Regions from separate parts of the Micromonospora schwarzwaldensis genome, predicted to be linked through region 2. Evidence: riboswitches for the same ligand, from Rfam matches in the RefSeq annotation. Region 2 holds a riboswitch; the other holds the start of a gene.
The links. A riboswitch is a leader RNA that binds a small molecule or an ion and turns the genes downstream of it on or off. The one in region 2 is predicted to bind S-adenosylmethionine.
Positions count from the first base shown of each region.

Region 1: it holds a riboswitch for S-adenosylmethionine, as region 2 does, so the genes downstream of both, VKK44_RS11440 (ABC transporter substrate-binding protein) here and thrC (threonine synthase) in region 2, are expected to answer to the same signal.

Region 1 covers NZ_CP154796.1:2,606,949-2,611,945, reverse strand. Annotated here, with positions in the region: gene VKK44_RS11455 (acyl-CoA dehydrogenase family protein) at 1-364, opposite strand, end outside; gene VKK44_RS11450 (PadR family transcriptional regulator) at 361-933, opposite strand; gene VKK44_RS11445 (EVE domain-containing protein) at 974-1,414, opposite strand; SAM riboswitch class IV at 1,522-1,632, shown strand; gene VKK44_RS11440 (ABC transporter substrate-binding protein) at 1,877-2,734, shown strand; gene VKK44_RS11435 (amino acid ABC transporter permease) at 2,773-3,552, shown strand; gene VKK44_RS11430 (amino acid ABC transporter ATP-binding protein) at 3,549-4,292, shown strand; gene VKK44_RS11425 (carbohydrate ABC transporter permease) at 4,293-4,997, opposite strand, start outside.
Region 2 covers NZ_CP154796.1:55,630-60,626, reverse strand. Annotated here, with positions in the region: gene VKK44_RS00320 (GNAT family N-acetyltransferase) at 1-854, opposite strand, end outside; gene thrC (threonine synthase) at 1,273-2,562, opposite strand; SAM riboswitch class I at 2,575-2,708, opposite strand; gene VKK44_RS00310 (DUF4232 domain-containing protein) at 2,921-3,562, shown strand; gene VKK44_RS00305 (hypothetical protein) at 3,719-4,195, shown strand; gene VKK44_RS00300 (hypothetical protein) at 4,204-4,997, shown strand, end outside.

The DNA of each region.
Region 1 (4,997 bases), 2.6 Mb from region 2:
CGGCGGCGTTGCCGCTCTGCCACACCGGCCCGAGGCCGAGCACGGTGACCTGCCAGGTGTACCAGTAGCCGAGCCCGTAGAAGCCGAGGATCTCGCTGAGCGCCGCGTTGCGGGCGGTGTCCCAGCGCTTGTCGGCGTCGCCGCCGCCGTCGGCGGACGGGGTGAGGAACGTGGCGAAGAGCCCTTCCCGGGCGGCGAAGTCGAGGAAGTCGGCGTACCACTCGCGGGCGTGGTAGCTCTCGACGAGCGCGCGCTTGCCCCGCGTCTCGAACCAGTCGATCGTGGCCCGCAGCAGCCGGCGTGACGTGTCGTCCAGGTCGGCGGGGTCGTAGCGGTGCGGGTGGAACAGCAGCGGGTCGCTCACGTGGCGGGCCTTTCCGGGTCGGGGTCGAGGGCGCGGAGGGTGGCCAGGACGTCGTCCAGCCAGGTCAGCACCATCCGCTCGTACGCGATGCCGCCGCGCAGCACCACGTGCTGGAGCGCCGCGCGGGCGTCGGGTGCGACGGCGTCCGGGAAGTCGCGGCGTTCGCCGGCCAGGTAGCCGGCGAGGACGCCCTCGTGGTCGGCGCGGTAGCGCTCGACCTCGGCGACCAGGGTGGCGCGGCCGGCGGCGTCGTCGAACGCGGCGCCGCGGATCTTGACGGCCAGTTCGTGCCGGACCGCCTCCGGGCGCACCGGGGCGTGCAGCCAGCCGACGAGCGCGGCCCGGCCGGCCGGGGTGACCGACCAGACCGTCTTGTCCGGCAGGCCCTCCTGGCCGACCTCGACGCCGGTGATCCGGTCGTCCCCGGCCATCTGCTTGAGCACACGGTAGATCTGCTGGTGGGTGGCGGTCCAGAAGCGGCCGATCGAGCGGTCGAAGCGACGTGCCAGCTCGTAGCCGGAGGCGGGTTGCTCCAGCAGCGAGACGAGGATGGCGTGCTCCAGCGACATGCCGGCCATCTTGCTATGCACTTTGTTGCATAGCAAGACCCTAGCCGGGCAGGTACTCCCGCACGGCGGCGAACTGCGCCACGGTCAGGTAGGAGGGGTTCGACGCCTGCGGCTGCCGGAAGACCTCCGCGCCGGCCAGCCGGAGGTCGGCCCGCAGCACGGCACGGCGCACCCGGAACGGCTCGTCGAGGACGGTCAGGTCCAGCGGCAGCGTCCACGGCCCGCCCGGCTCCCCCGGACGCGGCACGCCGGCCACCCGGCCCACGCCCCACACGCCGTACGGCGCCCGGCCCCGACTGCCGCTGGCCCAGAACACCACCGGCTGGCCGGCGCGCATCAGCCGGACCCGGTAGCCGGGACGCACGCACCAGCCGGTCACCCGCGGATCGGCGGCGAACCGGGCGGCCAGGTCCACCTTCTCCGCGTTGCCCTTGATCAGCCAGGCGCCGAGATCGTCGAGGGTCACCCGCGGGGAGGTCATCCGGCCATTCTGCGTCCCGGCGGCCGGAGCCGCCCGGTAAGGCACGGCCGTGAGGGTGGTCATAACGGCTGGACGACCGGCGCACCGGTGCTGCTAGCCTTTCGGCAGGTCATGAGCGCCAGCGTCAAGCCCCGGCTCGCTGGCCGGCAACCCTCCGCCACGGTGGGGTGCTCCGGGTGAGGACCAGGCGCCGGCGACAGCCGGCGCAAGCGTGGCCTGGCACCCAGGTCAGCACCAACCGGCCAGGGAGACCCGATGTTCGCACCGCCCCTCGTTCCGACCCGCCTCATGCTGGTCACGCGCCGCCACGTCGACCTGATGCGGGTGTGCAGCGACCGCTGTCGCGACGCGCGCTGAACGAGCGCTCCACCCTTCCCCGATCCACCCCTTCCGGCTCCGCCGTGCCCGGCGGCGCCGGCACCGGCACGCGTCCCGCGTGTCCATCCACACTGGAGAGAGATCGTGCGTATCCGTACCGCCCTGACCCGCGTCGCCGCGCTCGGCGCCGCCGCCGCGCTCGCCGCCACCGCGCTGACCGCCTGCGGCGGCGGTGACGCCGCCGACCGGACCCACAACCCGTACGGCCTGCTCCAGCCCGGTGTGATCCGGGCCGGCACGCTCACCGACGCCCCGCCGAACGTCTACCTCAAGGACGGCGAGTTCACCGGCTTCGACAACGACCTGCTGCGCGCCGTCGCCGGCAAGGTCGGCCTGACGGTGGAGTTCGTCGGCACCGACTTCTCCGCCCTGCTCTCCCAGGTGAACAACCGCAAGTTCGACGTGGGCAGCTCCTCGATCACGGTCACCGAGGCGCGGAAGAAGACCGTCGACTTCGGCAACGGCTACGACTTCGGCTACTTCGGCCTGGACGTGCCGGCCGGCTCCGCGATCACCGGCTTCGACCAGCTCGCCGGCAAGCGCGTGGTGGTGGTCCAGGGCACCGTGCAGGACGACTTCGCCACGAGGCAGAACCTCGACCCGGTGCGCGTGCCCGACTACAACGGTGCGGTCAACCAGCTCAAGGCCGGCACCGCCGACGCCTGGATCGCCCCGGCCGAGATCGGTGACAAGTCCGCCGCCGACAGCAACGGCCGGATCAGGGTCGCCGCCAAGCAGCTCAGCCCGGCCCCGACCGCGTACGCGGTGGCGAAGGGCAACGACAGGCTGCGGGAGGCGCTGAACAAGGGCCTCGACGAGGTGATCGCGGACGGCACCTGGAGCCGCCTCCAGGAGCAGTACTACCCGGGCCGGCCGATCCCGGCCGACTTCACGCCCGGCAGCGGCTCGGTGGCGGCGCCCTCGCCGTCGGCCGCCTCCTGAGCGGACAGCCGGATTCGAGCGGGGCGGACGGAGGAACGATGGATCCACTGCGCACCCTCTGGGAGACGTTCTTCGACGGGGACTCGATGCGCGAGGCGCTGCCCGAGATGCTGACCGTCGGGCTGCCCAACACGCTGATCCTGGCGGTCTCCGCCGCCCTGCTCGGCTCGGTGCTGGGCATGCTGCTGGCGGTCGCCGGCATCTCGCGTACCCGCTGGTTGCGGTGGCCGGCCCGGGTCTACACCGACGTGTTCCGCGGCCTGCCGGCCGCGGCCACGATCCTGCTCATCGGCGTCGGTCTGGCGCCGCTGGGCATGGAGGTCTGGGGGCCCAACCCCTACCCGCTCGGCGTGCTGGCGCTGTCGCTGATCGCCGCCGCCTATCTCGGCGAGATCTTCCGGGCCGGCATCCTGAGCGTGGAGGCCGCCCAGTTGGAGGGCGCCCGGGCGCTCGGCTTCTCCTGGGCCGAGTCGATGCGGCTGGTGATCATTCCGCAGGGCGTACGCCGGGTCCTGCCCGCCTGGGTCAACCAGCTCATCGCGTTGATCAAGGATTCCAGCCTGGTCTACTTCCTCGGCCTGCTGGCCAGCCAGCGGGAGCTGTTCCGGATCGGCCAGGACTACGCGGCGAACACCGGCAACCAGTCCGCGCTGCTGCTGGCCGGCCTGTTCTACCTGCTGCTGACCGTGCCGCTGACACACGCCGTCAACTGGCTGGACCGGCGGCTGCGCCAGGGCCGCCCGGCCGCCCCGCCACCCGAGCCCGACACCGACCTGACGCCGGCCGGCGTCACCCCGAACGGAAGGGACCCGCGATGAGCACGGACACCGTCACCTCGGTCAGCCTCGCCGTCCGCGACGTGCACCTGGCGTTCGGCGCGCACCGGGTGCTGCGCGGGGCGGACCTGGACGTGGCCCGGGGCGGCACGGCGTGCGTGATCGGACCGTCCGGCTCCGGGAAGTCCACCCTGCTGCGCGCCGTCAACCGGCTGATCGAGCCGGACCGGGGCGACGTGCTGCTGGACGGGCGCAGCGTGCTGCGCGACGACCCGGACGCGCTGCGGCAGCGGATCGGCATGGTGTTCCAGCAGTTCAACCTCTTCCCCCACCTGAGCGTGCTGCGCAACGTCACGCTCGCGCTGCGGAAGCTGAAGAAACTCGACCAGGACGAGGCGGTGGCGGTGGCCCGGGCCCAGCTCGACCTGGTCGGGCTCGCCGCGAAGGCCGACGCCCGGCCGGCGCAACTCTCCGGCGGTCAGCAGCAGCGCGTGGCCATCGCCCGCGCGCTCGCGCTGCGCCCGCAGGTGATGCTCTTCGACGAGGCCACCTCGGCGCTGGACCCGGAGCTGGTCAAGGGCGTGCTCGCGGTGATGGCGGATCTCGCCGCCGCCGGCATGACCATGGTGGTGGTCACGCACGAGATGGGCTTCGCCCGCACCGTCGCCGACACGGTCGCGTTCATGGACGCCGGTGTGGTGCTGGAGGCCGGGCCGCCGGCCGCCGTGTTCGAGGCGCCTGAGCATCCCCGGCTGCGGCGGTTCCTGTCCCAGGTGCTCTGATCAGCCCTTGACGGCGCCGATCAGCACCCCCTTGATGAAGTGCCGCTGGATGAACGGGTAGACCGCGACGATCGGCGCGACGGTCAGCACCACCACCGCCATCTTGATCGCCTCGGTCGGCGGCATGGTCACCCCGCTGGCCGCGCCGGAGGTGTGCGGCGCCTGCCCGGCCAGCAGGTAGCTCTGCAACACCCGCTGGATCGGGTACATGTCGTTGCGGTCGATGAACAGCAGCGCGTCGAACCAGACGTTCCAGTAGCCGACCGCGTAGAAGAGCCCGACCACGGCGACGACCGCGCGGGACAGCGGCAGCACGATGCGGCCCAGCGTCCGGAAGTCACTGGCCCCGTCGATGCGCGCGCTGTCCAGCAGCTCCTGCGGGATGCCCTGGAAGAAGCCGCGCACCACCACCAGGTTGAACACGCTGATCGCGGACGGCAGCACCAGCGCCCAGATGGTGTCCTTGAGCCCGAGCCCGGTGACCACCAGGTAGCGCGGCACGAGCGGCGGGTAGACCAGGAACGGGATCAGGAAGTACGCCAGCAGCCAGCGGTGCCCCAGCGTGCCCGGCCGGGACAACCCGTACGCGGCCAGCACGGTGACGGTCAGCGCGATCGCGGTGCCGCAGACGGTGACCAGCGTGCTGATCCACAGTGCCCGGGTGACCGCGCCGCCGGCGAAGATGGTGGCGTAGGCCGAGGTGTC
Region 2 (4,997 bases):
CCCAGCCGGTGGCCGCGGTGGCCGGGATCGACGATGGTGATCTGCTGCCAGGCGTGGTCGGTGCTGCTCGCCGCCAGGCTGAGCTGGCTCCAGCCGACCAGCCGGCCGGACGCCTCGTGCACCGCGCCGGTGTTGTAGCGACGCACGCCCCGGGCGTCGAGCGCCCGCTCCACGCCCCGCTTTCGTTGCGCGTCCATCTTCTGCTGCTCCCACGCCAGCTCACCCATCGGCGCGTCGAGCAGCAGCCGGCCCTCCAGGTGCGCGGTGTCCGCGACGTACTCGTCGGGCGTGTGGTCGCGCCAGTGCACGGTCCGGTAGCCGGTGGCCGCCGCGCGGGCGTCGGCCAGCAGCGCGGCCAGCCGGGTCCGGTCGAGCGCGGTCACGTCGAGCCGGCGGCGGACATCGGCGTTCGCCGGCCTCGCCCCCACGGCGGCGGCGAACGCCGCACCCGGGAACACCCGCTCCGCCTCGCCGGGCAGCGCGGCGGCGGCGGAGCCGACCAGCCGCTTGCCGCCGTGCTCCCGGAGCAGCCGTACGCCGGGCCCGTGCAGCGCGCGCCCGATCCCGCGACGCCGGTGGGCCGGGTCGACCACCAGCTCGACGGTGGCGTTCTCGACGTTCTCCAGCGTGTGCAGGTGGAGCCGGAGCCAGCCGACGGGCTCCCCGTCGAGGCGGGCGACGAGCCACCGCCCGTCGACGCCGGGCATCGGGTGCCGCAGCAGCGCCTCGAACCGCCGGCGGCAGGTCGGCGGCAGGTCCGGCTCGTCGACGGCGCGGGCCGCCTCCGCGATCCGGTACGCCGCGTCGAGCGTCGGCAGGTCGGCGGCGTCCAGCGGGGTGACGGTCAGGCCCATGGCGGCGAGCCTGCCGTGGAAAAAGCGACAGGGCCAGCGGTTTTCCGCTGGCCCTGTCGCACGTTGGTCGGGAGGGACGTCCGCACAACGCCTCCGGCGTTGGGTCGCAAAACTTTGAAAAGTCTCCGGCGGATGCCCTCCCGCACCGAGCATCTTGCGCCGTCCGGTTCCTGCCGTCAAGTCCTCCACTGACAGTTTTTCGACACGCGCCGCACATCCCCCGTCACCCCTGGTCGCCCCCGATCCCCCTCCCGGGCGAGCCCACCCCACCGCCCTTCCCCCACCGCCCCTCCCCCCACCGGCCCCCGCCGCCGGCTCGCGAGTTGACCAAGGAGTTTGCGTCGGGGCCGACCCCGCACGCCGACACAAACCTCTTGATCACCTCTCGGGGGGCGGGGGCGGGGTGGGGTGGGTGGGGTCAGGAGAGGAGGCCGGCGTCTCGGGCGGCGCGGAGGCTGGGCTTGATGCGGTGGGTGGGGCCGGAGGCGGCGGCCACCGCGTCCAGCGTCTTGAGGCCCTCGCCGGTGTTGAAGACGACCGTCTCCGCCGTCGGGTCCAGCCGGCCCGACTCCACCAGCTTGCGCAGCACCGCCACCGTCACGCCGCCCGCCGTCTCGGCGAACACGCCGGTGGTCCGCGCCAGCAACGTGATCCCGGCGCGGATCTCGTCGTCGTCGGCGTACTCCATCCAGCCGCCGGTGCGGCGGACCGCCTCCAGCGCGTAGAGGCCGGCGGCCGGGTCGCCGATGTTGAGCGACTTGGCGATGCCGGTCGGCTTGACCGGGACGATGGTGTCGCGGTCGTCGTGCAGCGCGGTGGCGATCGGGTTGCAGCCGGCGGACTGCGCGCCGAACACCTTCCAGCCGCCGGCCGGCGCCTCGACCAGCCCGATCTCGACCAGCTCGGCGAACGCCTTGTCGATCTTGGTGAGCAGCTCGCCGCTGGCCATCGGGATGACCACCTGGGCCGGGATCCGCCAGCCGAGCTGCTCGGCCACCTCGTAGCCGAGCGTCTTGGAGCCCTCGGCGTAGAACGGCCGCACGTTCACGTTGACGAACGCGGTGTCCTCGAACTCGTCGGTCTCCACCAGCTCGCCGCAGAGCCGGTTCACGTCGTCGTACGAGCCGTCGATGGCGACCAGGTCGCCGCCGTAGACGGCGGTGGTGACCACCTTGCCCTGCTCCAGATCGCTGGGGATGAACACCACCGACGGCACACCGGCACGGGCCGCGTGCGCGGCGACCGAGTTGGCCAGGTTGCCGGTGGACGCGCAGGCGTAGCGGGTGAAACCGAGCGCCCGGGCGGCGGTCAGCGCCACCGACACGACCCGGTCCTTGAACGAGTGGGTGGGGTTGGCGCTGTCGTCCTTGACCCAGAGCGGCGCCGTGATGCCCAGCTCGGCGGCGAGGTGGTTGGCGGCGACCAGCGGGGTCAGCCCCGGGTCGAGGGTGACCCGGGTGGCCGGGTCCTGACCGGCCGGGAGCAGGGCGGCGTAGCGCCAGATGCTGTTCGGGCCGGACTCGATCTGCTCGCGGGTGACGGCGGCCAGCGCGGCCGTGTCGTAGTCGACCTCCAGCGGGCCGAAACACTCGTAGCAGGCGTGCTGCGCGGCCAGCGGGTAGCGCGCGGAACAGGCGCGACAGACCAGGGCGCGGGCCGGGCTGCGGGAGGTGTCGATGCCGGAGACGGCGGGAAGCGTCGACGTCATGTCGAGGAATTCCTCTCATCTTTCCCCGCATCGCCGGGTGCGGCGGGGACGGAATTGGCACCTGCCCGCAGGACACTCGGCATCGAGCGTGCGGGTGGTTGCCGGGGCGTCGTCGGGCCGTATCCCTCAGCCCCTCTGGATGAGGTATGCAGTTGTGCCGTCGAGTCTATGCGCCGCGCACCGCCCCGCCACCCCGGGTCCCACGGTGTGGGCCGCCCCACCGACCCTCGCCTCCCCCTCCCGACCTCGGTCGATCATGAGGCTGGCGGCAACAAATCGGACGATGGCCGCCGCCAACCTCATGATCACCGGGAGGTGGTGGGCCACGGGTCGGACGATGGGGTGGGAGGATCGCCGGATGCGACGTGGGGTTGGCCGGATCGGAGGGCTCGCGGGGGTTGTGCTGCTGGCGGGCTGCGCCGCGACACCGTCCCGGGTCGACCCGCTGCCCACGCCGCCGGACCGGCCGGCCGCCCAGGTCGCGCCGTCCCCCTCGGCGGCCTGCGCCCCGGAGGGCATCCGGATCACCGAGCTGGGCGTGAGCGCCGCGATGGGGTTGCGGGCCATGGGCCTTGACCTGGTCAACTGCGGAACCCGGCCGTACGAGCTGCGCGGCTACCCGGCGGTCAGCATGCGGGACGCCGACGGGGACCCGATCAAGGTCAAGATCGTCCCGGGCGCGACGGGGATCACCTCCGGCTTCGACGCCCCACCCACCCGGCTCGTGCTGCGCCCCGGCGAACGGGCCGGCGCCGCGCTGCTCTGGCGCAACACGGTCACCGATCCGACCGTGGTGGCCACCGAGGGCGCCCAGCTCGACGTCGCGCCGGTGGCCGGCAGGCCGGCGCACGCGGTGGCGCTGGACGGGCCGATCGACCTCGGCAACACCGGCCGGCTCGGGGTCAGCGCCTGGAAGCGCCGCGCCGCCGACCCGACCACGGAACCGATCACGCCGAGCGGGCCGCCCTCATCGGCCTTGACCCCGGACAACCGGCTCTGACGGGCAACCCGCGGGCTCAGCCTTCGTCGATGTCGGGTTGCCGACTAGACGCGCCCCTCTAGAACACGGCTGTCGTGACCGTCTCCGATAGTGTCCGACCCGACGCAGAGCGAGGTGGCCTCACATCGCCACCTAGGCGACCGGGAGGGGGCGATCATGAGTCGGCAGGTATCTCACCTGATGACGGCCGCCAATCTCGGCACGTTGCTGTCGCCACTGGCAGAGGCGGTGACGGTTGGGGGCATCACGTGGGTCACCAAAAACCAAGTCGTCAGAGAAGGCGTCCTTCGGGTCGACACCGTCATCCGTGCGCTTGCTCCATGCCGGCTTCGTGTGACGATCAGCGATTTGAGACCGAGCGAGCCGGCACTTCAGTATCTTGCCGGCGAGGGCCGCTCGGGCTTCTCAGCACGTCGACTGTGCATAAACACGCCACATCGCCCCTTTCCCGGCACTCACAAGCACCGGAGCGAGCCCGGCGGGGGCGAGGAGGCAGCCTATGAACCGGACGACATCCCCGCCGTTCCGCTTCAACCGAGAGTCGCACCCGGCACCTATCGTGCGATCCTGGAAGCGTTCGCCGCGGAGTGCTTCATCGCGATAGGGGACGACTTCATCTGGCGGGAGCCTTGAGGAGGGACATGACTGTGGATGCCACGACTGTCATCGGCGCTGTCCTCCGGGCTGTCAACGACAACACGGTCGTCCACCCGTACGGAGATGGCCTGCTCATCGACTTGCCGATGACCTACGGCGACGGCGACGGCGTTCGGGTGCTTGTCGAGCCGATGGGCTCCGGCTGTCGAGTGACCGATCGGGCCGCCGCCGCGTCTCTGCTGGCCATGGCCGGGGTGAACCTGTTCGCCGGCCGGGCAGCAGAGGCGTTCGCCGAGATCATGGCGGGCGGCGGGCTTAACGGAGTCAATGCGGCACCCGGTGAGATCGCGACCTTCGGCAGCACCAACGAACTCGGGAGGCTGGTCCTTGATGTCGCACAGGCATCGCTACGCGCCGACCAACTTCGATGGCTTGCGCCCCGTCAGGCAGGCATCAGGTTTGTCGATCGAGTAACAGACCGGGTCACCGCTTGGGCCGGACGCGGTCGCAAGCTTCAGCGGGATGCTCCCATCCCGCTAGAATCCGGCCGCAATCGCTCGGTCACGCTGCGAGTAGCCAACGACGGCAAGGCTGCCTACGTTCAGGCCGTCAGCCTGCGTGATCCAGATCAGGCAGCCGAGCATTGCTACCACGTCTTCGGCCTGTCCACGATCGCCAAAGAAAGCCGGATCGCCGCTTTGGACGGCTCAGCGCGCGACTGGCCCGCGCCGATCGTCGCCGAACTTCGAACCGTCAGCGACGTTGAGTTTTTCGATGACCCGCTAAACCTTGAGCGGCAACTCGACAAGGTAGTCCCGCCCTCACAAGCCGCGCTTCG